2 regions of the Acidovorax sp. FG42 genome follow, and region 2 is predicted to be linked to the other one. Evidence: predicted binding sites of a transcription regulator. Region 2 holds the regulator's gene; the other holds the start of a gene.
The links. The regulator FNR, encoded in region 2, switches genes on or off when oxygen is low (the NO sensors DNR and NnrR bind a similar motif). The targets are predictions, from matches to a motif close to TTGATNNNNATCAA.
Positions count from the first base shown of each region.

Region 1: a site for FNR is predicted at 1,875-1,888, ahead of ACODSM_RS20355 (universal stress protein). Genes of this name have one in related genera too.

Region 1 is NZ_JBMDJM010000023.1:37,670-42,738, reverse strand. It holds gene bktB (beta-ketothiolase BktB) at 1-101, shown strand, start outside; gene ACODSM_RS20360 (tripartite tricarboxylate transporter substrate binding protein) at 301-1,284, shown strand; gene ACODSM_RS20355 (universal stress protein) at 1,353-1,790, opposite strand; gene ACODSM_RS20350 (2OG-Fe dioxygenase family protein) at 1,914-2,693, opposite strand; gene ACODSM_RS20345 (hypothetical protein) at 2,766-3,251, opposite strand; gene ACODSM_RS20340 (EAL domain-containing protein) at 3,476-5,069, opposite strand, start outside.
Region 2 is NZ_JBMDJM010000014.1:77,584-82,652, forward strand. It holds gene ccoG (cytochrome c oxidase accessory protein CcoG) at 1-824, shown strand, start outside; gene ACODSM_RS15355 (FixH family protein) at 889-1,167, shown strand; gene ACODSM_RS15360 (hypothetical protein) at 1,223-1,519, shown strand; gene fnr (fumarate/nitrate reduction transcriptional regulator Fnr) at 1,621-2,343, opposite strand; gene hemN (oxygen-independent coproporphyrinogen III oxidase) at 2,533-3,915, shown strand; gene ACODSM_RS15375 (sulfite exporter TauE/SafE family protein) at 3,921-4,646, shown strand; gene ACODSM_RS15380 (cyclic di-GMP phosphodiesterase) at 4,868-5,069, shown strand, end outside.

The DNA of each region.
Region 1 (5,069 bases), on a different contig from region 2:
AGGCGCTGCATGAACTGCAACGCATCCAGGGCCGCTACGCGCTGGTGACCATGTGCATTGGCGGCGGCCAGGGCATTGCGGCGATTTTTGAACGCCTCTGACCCGCACTGACCTGCACGCGGGTGCGCACACTGCCATCGCCACCCGCGATGCTGCCACCCGCTATTGGCAATGCGAGCGCCACAGTCGATCAGCGATCATTGGCGCCCGCTGCCCCAGATCAGCCGGGCCCCAGAAGCTGCCCCCCAGCAACTCAAAGACGGCCCGCACACCACTGAACCGACGGAGACACCCCTCACCATGATGCGCACCCTGCTTTCCTTCACCGCCCTCGCCTTCGCGCTGGGCACCACAGCCCACGCCCAGGCGCCAGCCCCTGCGGCGGCCTACCCGGCCAAGCCCATCCGCCTGATCGTGCCCTTCCCGCCCGGCGGGGGCACCGACATCCTGTCGCGTCTGGTGGCCACCAAGCTCACCGAGAGCGCCAAGTGGACCGTGGTGGCCGACAACCGCGCCGGCGCGGGCGGCACCATCGGCATTGGCGAGGCCGTCAAGGCCGCGCCCACGGGCTACGAGCTGGTCATGGGCCAGAAGGACAACCTGGTCATCGGCCCCTGGCTGTACAAGAACCTGCCCTGGGACCCCACCAAGGACCTGACCGCCGTGGCCCATGTTGCCTACACGCCCGTGGTCATTGCCACCAGTGCCAACTCCAAGTTCAAGACACTGGCCGACGTGGTGGCTGCCGCCAAGGCTGCGCCCGGCACCATCACCTACGGGTCGCCCGGCAACGGCACCTCCATCCACCTGGCGGGTGACCTGTTTGAGAAGGCTGCGGGCATCAAGCTCAGCCACATCCCGTACAAGGGCTCCAACCCCGCGCTGATGGATGCGCTGTCGGGCAACGTGGACTTGCTCATGTCTTCGGTGCCATCGGCCATGGCCCAGATCAAGTCGGGCAAGCTGCGCCCGCTGGCCGTGACCTCGGCCAAGCGCAGCTCGTCCATGCCCGAGGTGCCCACCGTGTCCGAATCGGGCTTCAAGGACTTTGATGTGAGCACCTGGTACGGCGTGTTTGCGCCCGCCGGCACACCGGCCACCGTGGTGAACGTCGTCAATGCAGAAATCAACAAGCTGCTGGCCACCCCTGAAATGAAGGCCGCCATCCACGCCCAGGGCGCCGAGCCCGAGGCCATGTCGGCCGCTCAGTTCAACACCCTGCTCAAGGCTGACTACGCCAAGTGGAAGGGCATTGTGGAAGCCTCGGGCGCAAAGATTGAGTGACCCCCTGCGGCGCTTGCTGCAATAAAAAACGGCTCCGAAAGGAGCCGTTTTGCATGGGGCAAAAACAATCAGTCCCGCACCACCAGCACAGGGATGTGCACCACACCCAGCACACGCTGCGTGACGCTGCCCAGCACCAGCTTTTCCAGGCCACGGCGGCCATGCGAGCCCATCACGATGAGGTCGGCGCCCGTGCTCTCCAGCGCGCGCAGGATGCCGTCGTGCACTGCATGGCCCTCCCCCACCACGGTGGTGACCTGCACACCCGCATCGGCCATGGCCTGCTTGGTGGCATCCAGCGCTGCGTTGGCCTCGGCCGTGGCGGCACTGATGTATTGGGCCTGTCCGTAGGCAAAGTCGGCACCCACGCCGGTGAAGGGATACGGGTCGATCACATACACCGCAGTGACGGCGCTGCCAAAGGTCTTGGCCAGGCCTGCGGCCTTGGAGACGGCCAGCATGGAGGTCTTGGAACCGTCGACAGGAACCAGAATGTGCTTGAACATGGTGCTACTCCTTGAATGAGGGGTGAGACCAGGCTTGTGGCCTGACCATGGGCGACAGTGTGAACCGCCACCATACCCCGCATCTTGATTCGCATCAAATCGGATGCACTTCTGCCGCAGTGTTCACCCCCCCGACGGCGCCTGCCCCACCACGTCCGCACCCTGGAAGTTGCCCCGCCGGCAGGTCACCACCAGGGTGTCGCGGTAGCCCCCGTCCTGTAGCGGCTGGATAGGCGTGGACTCGTGGATCATGCGCGCATCGTCCAGCAACAGCAGGGACCAGGGCTCGGTCAGCGTAAAGCGTTGTCCGGCAGGGCCGTTGGCCTCAAACACCCGCGTCTCACCGCCCTTGACGCCCTCGCGCCCCACCAGAAACACCGCAACCAGATCCACGCCATCGCGGTGGGCACCTTCGGGTGTGGGGCGGCCGATGCCGTCAGTGGTGTCGATGCGGAACTGGTGCGCCTCGACAAACCAGGTCACCGGGGCCTGAGGCCCGGCAAACACAGCGTCCGACACGCCCGCCAGAGCGGCGAGCAACTGCTGCCACACGGGCTGCGCTACGGTCGCGGGCTCCATGGGAGCAAACCAGCGCTCCATGCCGCCGTGCAGGGCGTTGTACTCCACTGGCTGCCAGTGGGCACGGTGCGGCACCTGCTGCATCTGTCCCTGCTGCAGCACAAAACAGGCATGGCGGCGGCGACGGTAGCGGCCACCATCCTTCAGAAATTCATCGGGAGGAAGAGCTGCCCAATCGGTAATGAGTGCCATGAGCGCCGACAGATCACAGCCGACCCACTCGGCCACTGCGGCCGGGCTGAGCACCGCAAAACCGCTGTGGCGCAACTGGCTGGCAACATCAGCCGGTTGGGTGAAAGGGGGAGAAAAGGAGACTTGGGCCATAGAGGCCCGAGCTTAACCGCTGGTGCGGCCCCCTCTTCTGCGCGGGCGCAAACCCTGCGAAATGCAGGGGGCTCAGTCCCGATGGCCATGGCCCTTGCCACGGCCTTCTCCGCGCCCGGGACCGCGATCGTGGTCATGGCGGTCATCGTGGCGATGGTCATGGTCCCAGCGGCGGTCGTCCCGGCCATGGGGCCCGCGGTGCGGGTTGCCGCGGCGGGGAGGTGGCTCCTGCACAAAATACACCGGCTGGCTGCAGGCGTTATAGCGTGCGCAGTGCTTGCTCCAGTTCTTGGCATGGCCGGGCGGCACGTACATGTAGATGGGCGCACGGGGCACCACCACCGCAGGGCGCTGGATGATGACGGGCTCTGCGTATAGCAGCGGTGGTGGTGGCGCGTTGCCAATATTGATGCGGCCATACACACCGGGAGCCAGTTCGCCCCCCACGGTGGCGTTGACATAGGCCTGCGCATGGGCGCCGCCGCCCAGGCCCAGCAGCGCCGCGGCAGCCGCGCCAGAAACAAGAAGGCGGATCGTGGGAAATAGATTGTTTTTCATGGAAAGCTCCTGCGGACTGCCCCACCCTGCACACGAACATCGATGCAGGGTGAAGGAGGCCGTGTGTCAGTCATACGGTTGGCCGTACGATGGGTCACATGGCGTGCCGTACCTTACACCGTTCACAGGCTACCCAATGTCAGCCAATGGCGACAATTGTGGGCAACCCATGGGCAGCCCAGGGGTAACGCCCAGCGGAGGGTACCCTGCCGACAAAAAAGGCGTCACCAGGTCGTCGCGCTGGCCACCGACTGCACCAGTGCATCGGCAGGCCCGGGGCGCCCGAACAGGTAGCCCTGCCAGGTGTGGCACCCCAGACTGGCCAGCATGTCGCGTTGCTCCTGGGTTTCTACGCCCTCGGCAATCACCCCCAGGTCCAGACTGTGGGCCAGGGTGACGATGGTACGGGCGATGCTGGCGTCATTGGCATCGGTGAACAGATCGCGCACAAAGCTCTGGTCGATCTTGAGCTGGTCAAGAGGCAGGCGTTTCAGATAGCTCAGGCTCGAGTAGCCCGTGCCAAAGTCATCCAGTGAGAAGCCCAGGCCCGACGCACGCAAAGTGTCCATGCGCAGGATGGTGTCCTCCACATCGTCCAGCAGCAGAGTTTCCGTCAACTCCAGCTTCAGCCGGTGCGGGTTGGCGCCGGTTTCTTCCAGTACGCCCAGCACTTCATCCACAAAGTGGCTGTGGCGGAACTGCCGGGCGCTCACGTTCACGGCCAGGGTCCAGTGGGCTGTCTGCGGGTCGCGGGCCCACTCCACCAGTTGCAGGCAGGCCGTGCGCAGGATCCACACGCCCAGCGGCACGATGAGGCCTGAAGCCTCAGCCACTGGGATGAACTCGGCGGGCGACACCAGCCCGCGCTGCGGGTGCTGCCAGCGCACCAGGGCCTCGGCGCCCACAATGCCGCGCTGCTGGTGGATCTGCGCCTGGTAATGCAGCAAGAATTGCCCGTCGCGCAGGCCGTCGCGCAAGCCCGCCTCCAGCAGCGTGCGCGCGGTCACGTTGGCCTGGGTGCGCGGGTCAAAGAACCGCAAGGTGTTGCGGCCAGCGCCCTTGGCCTGGTACATCGCCAAGTCGCCGTGCTTGAGCAATTCGTCCACCGAGCCGCGCGCATCCGCATACAGCGCGATGCCGATGCTGCAGGAGCTGTGGTGCGCGTGGCCGTCGAGCTGGTAGCTCTGGCTGAGCGCCTGCAACACCGTGCGGCCCACCGTTTCGGCCTGGGCAGCGGCCTCGTGCACCTGGGGACTGAGCCCCTCCAGCAGCACCACAAATTCGTCCCCTCCCAGGCGTGCCACGGTGTCCCCCATGCGCACACAGCCCCCCAGGCGCGCAGCCACCTGGCGCAGCAGCTGGTCGCCCAGCTCGTGCCCTTGGGTGTCGTTCAGGTCCTTGAAGTTGTCCAGATCCACAAACAGCAGCGCACCGCCCGCGCCTGAGCGTGCGCTGGCGGCCAGGCTGTGTTGCAGGCGGTCATTCATCAACCGACGGTTGGGCAGGCCGGTGAGCGGGTCGTAGAAGGCCAGCAGGCGGATTTCCTCCTCGGCCGCCTTGCGGCTGGAGATGTCTGTCTGCGTGCCCACGTAATGAGTGATCTCGCCGCGCGGCGAACGCACAGTGGTGATGGTGATCCAGGCCGGGTATTCGGTGCCGTCCTTACGCCGGTTCCACACCTCGCCCTGCCACATGCCGCTGGAGTGCAACGTGTTCTGCATGGCCGCGTAAAAAGACGCATCCTGCCGGCCCGAGTGCAGCAGGCGCGGCGTCTGGCCCACCAGTTCATCCACCGAGTAGCCCGTCAGCCGCTCGTAG
Region 2 (5,069 bases):
GGGTGCTGTTCTACGGTTTTGCCACCTATGGCAATGCGGGCTTCATGCGCGAGCAGGTCTGCAAGTACATGTGCCCTTATGCGCGTTTTCAAAGCGCGATGTTTGACAAGGACACTTTGATCGTTACCTACGACCCTGAACGTGGCGAGCAGCGTGGCCCACGCAAGAAGAACATCGACTACAAAGCCCAGGGCTTGGGTGACTGCATCGATTGCTCGCTGTGTGTGCAGGTCTGTCCCGTGGGCATCGACATCCGCAAGGGTTTGCAGTACGAATGCATCGGCTGCGGCTTGTGCGTGGACGCCTGCAATACCGTGATGGACAAGATGCAGTACCCGCGTGGGCTCATCCGCTATTCGACCCAGAACGGCGTTGCCAAGCACTGGACGCAGTCGCAGATGTTGCGCCGCGTGCTGCGCCCCCGCGTGCTGATCTACAGCGCCGTGCTGGTAAGCCTTTGCGTGGCCATGTTGGCCAGCCTGGTGGTGCGCACACCGCTGAAGGTGGATGTGGTGCGGGACCGCGCTGCGCTCTCGCGCATCGTGGCGGGTGGCAAGCTGGAGAACATTTACCGGCTGCAGATCATGAATGCCACCGAGGGCGAGCAGCGTTATCGCATCAGTGCGCGGGGCCTGGAGGGTCTCGAAGTGGCTTCCGAGGCTGAAGTGGACATTGGCGCGGCAGAGTCTCGCTGGGTGGCCGTGCGTTTGCAGATTCCCTATGGTTCCGCTACGCCCGGGTCGCATGCCGTTCAGTTTGATGTGCAGGCCGTAGGAGCAGCGGCCCATGTCACGGAGAAATCCGTGTTCCTTGTACCGCGCTGAGCGGTATTCCGGTGGGGCCCTTCGGGGCCGCACTTTGACCGATATTGTTGAGGAGTAAAGCACCATGTCTTCAAACCCTGCCATTGCAACCCAGGCGGTAACCGTACCCTGGTGGAAGTTTGGCCATGTGTGGCTGGTGATTGCCGGGCCTCTGATCGTGATCGTGGCGGGCTTTGTGACGCTGTGGCTAGCGATTTCGCGGCCCGACCCCGTGGTGGCGGAGGACTACTACCGCCAAGGCATCGAAATCAACAAGACACTGGTGGCGCCGGAAAAGAGTCTGGCGCCGGCCCTCAAGGCCCGCAACCATGCGGCCACCCCTGTGCAAGACCAACCACGCTGAAACCCCAGGGTCGCACACCCTGGCGACCCCGGCAGCACCAGGAGACAGAACCTATATGTGGACGCAACGCCTGATGTGGATTGCATGGCCCGCCTTTTTGATGGCGGGTGTGCTGGAGATGCTGGTTTTTGCCATGGTGGACCCCCAGGACCTGCACTGGTTCGGGCAGCCTCTGGCGCTGTCGAGGCAGGGGGTGTACACCCTCGCATTTTTTGTGTTCTGGGCCATCACCATGGCCACCAGCGCATTGACCACGCTACTGTCCATGTCCCCGTTTGAGGTCAACCGCTGTCCCGTGCCCGACGGGGAGCGCCCTGACGATTGCCGCAAGACATCGTCGTCTTGCTCCTGAGCCTTTTTCGCCGGTTCATGCGGGCATGCGCTGCATGCCGTTTTAGAAGGGACCGTAGGGCTTTTGTACCGCCCAGACCCTCAGCCGACGAGGGGCCGTACTCAGTGGCAGGTCTGCTGGCTGTTCACAATGCGTCGCAGGGCATCGGTGTCAAGGATGCGCACATGGCGCTGTTTGACTTCCACGATGCCTTCTTCCACAAATTTGGAGAAGGTGCGGCTCACTGTTTCAAGTTTGAGGCCCAGGTAGCTGCCGATCTCTTCGCGCGTCATGCGCAACACCAGTTCTGATTGCGAGAAGCCCCGTGCATGCAGGCGCTGCACCAGGTTGAGCAAGAAGGCCGCCAGGCGCTCCTCGGCACGCATGCTGCCCAGCAGCAGCATCACACCATGTTCGCGCACGATCTCGCGGCTCATGATCTTGTGCACGTGGTGCTGCAGGGCCGTGACTTCGCGGGACAGTTCTTCGATGCGGTCGAAAGGCATGACGCAGACCTCGGCATCTTCCAGGGCCACCGCGTCACAGGTGTGGTGGTCATTCACGATGCCGTCCAGCCCGATGATCTCCCCCGCCATCTGAAAGCCCGTGACCTGGTCGCGACCGTCTTCGGTGGCCACACAGGTCTTGAAAAAACCGGTGCGGATGGCGTACAAGGACGTGAAGGACTCGCCATTGCGAAACAGCGTGCCGCCGCGCTTGACCTTGCGGCGGACAGCAACGACCTCGTCAATGCGCTGCAGTTGCTCTTCGTTCAAGCCCACGGGCATGCACAGCTCGCGGAGGTTGCAGTTGGAGCAGGCGACTTTGATGGTGAGCGGGTTCATAGACACATGGGCTTGGGTTAGCGGTCAAGCATATCGCGCTTGCCGTACACGAACCTGAATACAGAGCGCGGGCAAGCGGCTGACCTTCATCAAATTGTCGCCGTATCGCTTGCGGGTTCACTTGATGCAGGTCAAGGACATGTCCCAGAGCCTACGGCACAGTCAAGGTGTACGCAAGGAAATTTCCCCATGACTGCTGTTTCGCCAGACCTTCTGCGCCGCTTTGACGTGCCAGGGCCCCGCTATACATCCTATCCAACGGCCGACCGTTTCGTGGAGGCGTTTGGTCAGGAAGACTATGTGCTGGCGCTGCAACAGCGCCGCTCGGGCACGCTGGCCAAGGCCATGCCGCTGTCCCTGTACGTGCACATCCCGTTTTGCGAATCCCTGTGCTACTACTGCGCCTGCAACAAGATCATCACCAAGCACCATGACCGCGCCGAGGTCTACTTGCGCTACTTGAGCCGCGAGATCGACCTGCACACGGCGCACTGTGGCGTAGGACAGGTGGTGAGTCAACTGCACCTGGGGGGAGGCACACCCACCTTCCTCTCCGATGCGGGCCTGCGGGAGCTGATGGCCATGCTCAAGCGCAGCTTCACGCTGGCGCCTGGGGGGGAATACTCGATCGAGGTGGACCCTCGCACCGTCAATGCAGAGCGTCTTGCACTGTTGGCTGAACTGGGTTTTAACCGGCTGAGTTTTGGCGTGCAGGACTTTGATGCCGAAGTGCAGAAGGCTGTGCACCGCATCCAGCCTGCCGAACAGGTGTTTGCGCTGGTTGAGTCTGCGCGTTCGTTGGGCTTTGACTCGGTGAACGTGGATCTGATCTACGGCCTGCCGCGCCAGACGCCCGAGTCTTTTGACCGCACGCTGGCCCAGGTGGCGCAACTGCGGCCTGACCGCATCGCCCTGTATGCCTATGCGCACCTGCCAGAGCGTTTCAAGCCACAGCGTCGCATCATCTCTGCGGAGTTGCCCACGGGCGGGAGCAAGCTCTCCATGTTGTCGCGCTCGCTCGATGCCTTCATGGATGCTGGCTACGTGTACGTGGGCATGGACCACTTTGCGCTGCCCACCGACGCCCTGGCCGTGGCCAAGCGCCAGGGGCGCCTGCACCGCAATTTCCAGGGCTACAGCACGCAGCCGGACTGCGATTTGATCGGCCTGGGCGTATCGGCCATTGGCCGTGTGGGGGCAACCTACAGCCAGAACTCCAAGACGCTGGATGAGTACTACGACTTTCTGGACCAGGGGCGGTTGCCCGTGGTGCGGGGGCTGGCGCTCACGCGCGACGACCTGGTGCGCCGTGCGGCCATCATGGCCCTGATGTGCCAGGGGGAACTGCTGTTCGAGCCGATGGAGCAGGCATGGCTGATCGACTTCCGCCAGTATTTCGCGGCGGAGTTGGCCCAATTGGAGGGCATGCAGGAGCAAGGGCTGGTGCGCGTTGGGCCAGAGGGCATTGAAGTGACTGCGACCGGTTGGTTCTTCGTGCGGGGCATCGCCATGGTTTTTGACCGCTATCTGCAGGCAGACCGCAACCGCGCCCGGTTTTCGCGCATCATCTGATACCTATGCTTGCCACGGTCGGCTGGACTGCTCTGCTCATGGGACTCGCTGGCGGGTCCCACTGCCTGGCCATGTGCTCCGCGCCCTGTGGAGCGCTCGTGGGGCAGGGCGGCGCGCCACTGGCGGAGGGCAGTGCCGAGCGGGTGGTGCGCTGGGCGCCGCGTGGCGGCGTACTGCAGCGCACCGTGGCCTTTCATGCGGGGCGCCTGGTGGGCTATGCCAGCGCCGGGGCACTGGCAGCCATGGCCATGGACAGTCTGGCATGGCTGACCCAGCAGACCACTGCGTTGCGTCCCGCCTGGACGCTGATGCACGTGGCAGTGATGGCCTGGGGGCTCATGATGATGGTGCAGTCGCGCCAGCCCGCCTGGGTGGAACAGGCTGGCCGCTCCGTGTGGGCGCGTGTTCGACCGCTGGTCGGAGCGCCAGGCGGCGTGATGGCGGCGGGGGTCCTGTGGGCCCTGATGCCTTGCGGGTTGCTCTACTCGGCCCTGTTGGTCGCGGCGCTCAGTGGAGGGCCACTGGAGGGGGCCCTGACCATGGCCCTGTTTGCCGTGGGCAGCGGGGTCTGGCTGGTGGGCGGCCCCTGGGCTTGGAGCAGCCTTCGCAATCGCCTGAATCTTGCGCGAGCTCAGTGGGGCACGAGGGCCGCAGGCGCCATGCTGTGCGCGGTCGCTGCCTGGGCATTGTGGATGGATCTCATTTACAAGCCATCGCTCTGGTGTCGCTGAGCGGGCGGCGCTGATTTGTCCTGTCACCCTTAATCGCCCGGTGGTTCCAAGCGGGGCGATGCCTCAGCCCAGGGGGCTGCAGTGCTCCAGTCAGGCCCGATTTCTGCCAAGTGTTGCCGGATCGCTGCGCGGTCTGCCGGTTCTTCGCCACGTCACTGGAACTGGTGATAATCTGCGTAACTATTGGTGGCATTGATGTCGCCATGTATCGTGCGCCTGACGTGAACTCATCCATCCTCATCGACATCAGCCAACTGCGTGTCGGCATGTACATCCAGCTCGACGTGGGCTGGATGCACCATCCGTTCCCGACCAGCAGTTTCCGGGTGGCGTCGTCGGAACAGATCGCCACCTTGCGCGAGCTGGGGTTGACCGAGGTACGTTACGTCCCCAAAAAGAGCGATCCAGAACTGCAGGAGCTGG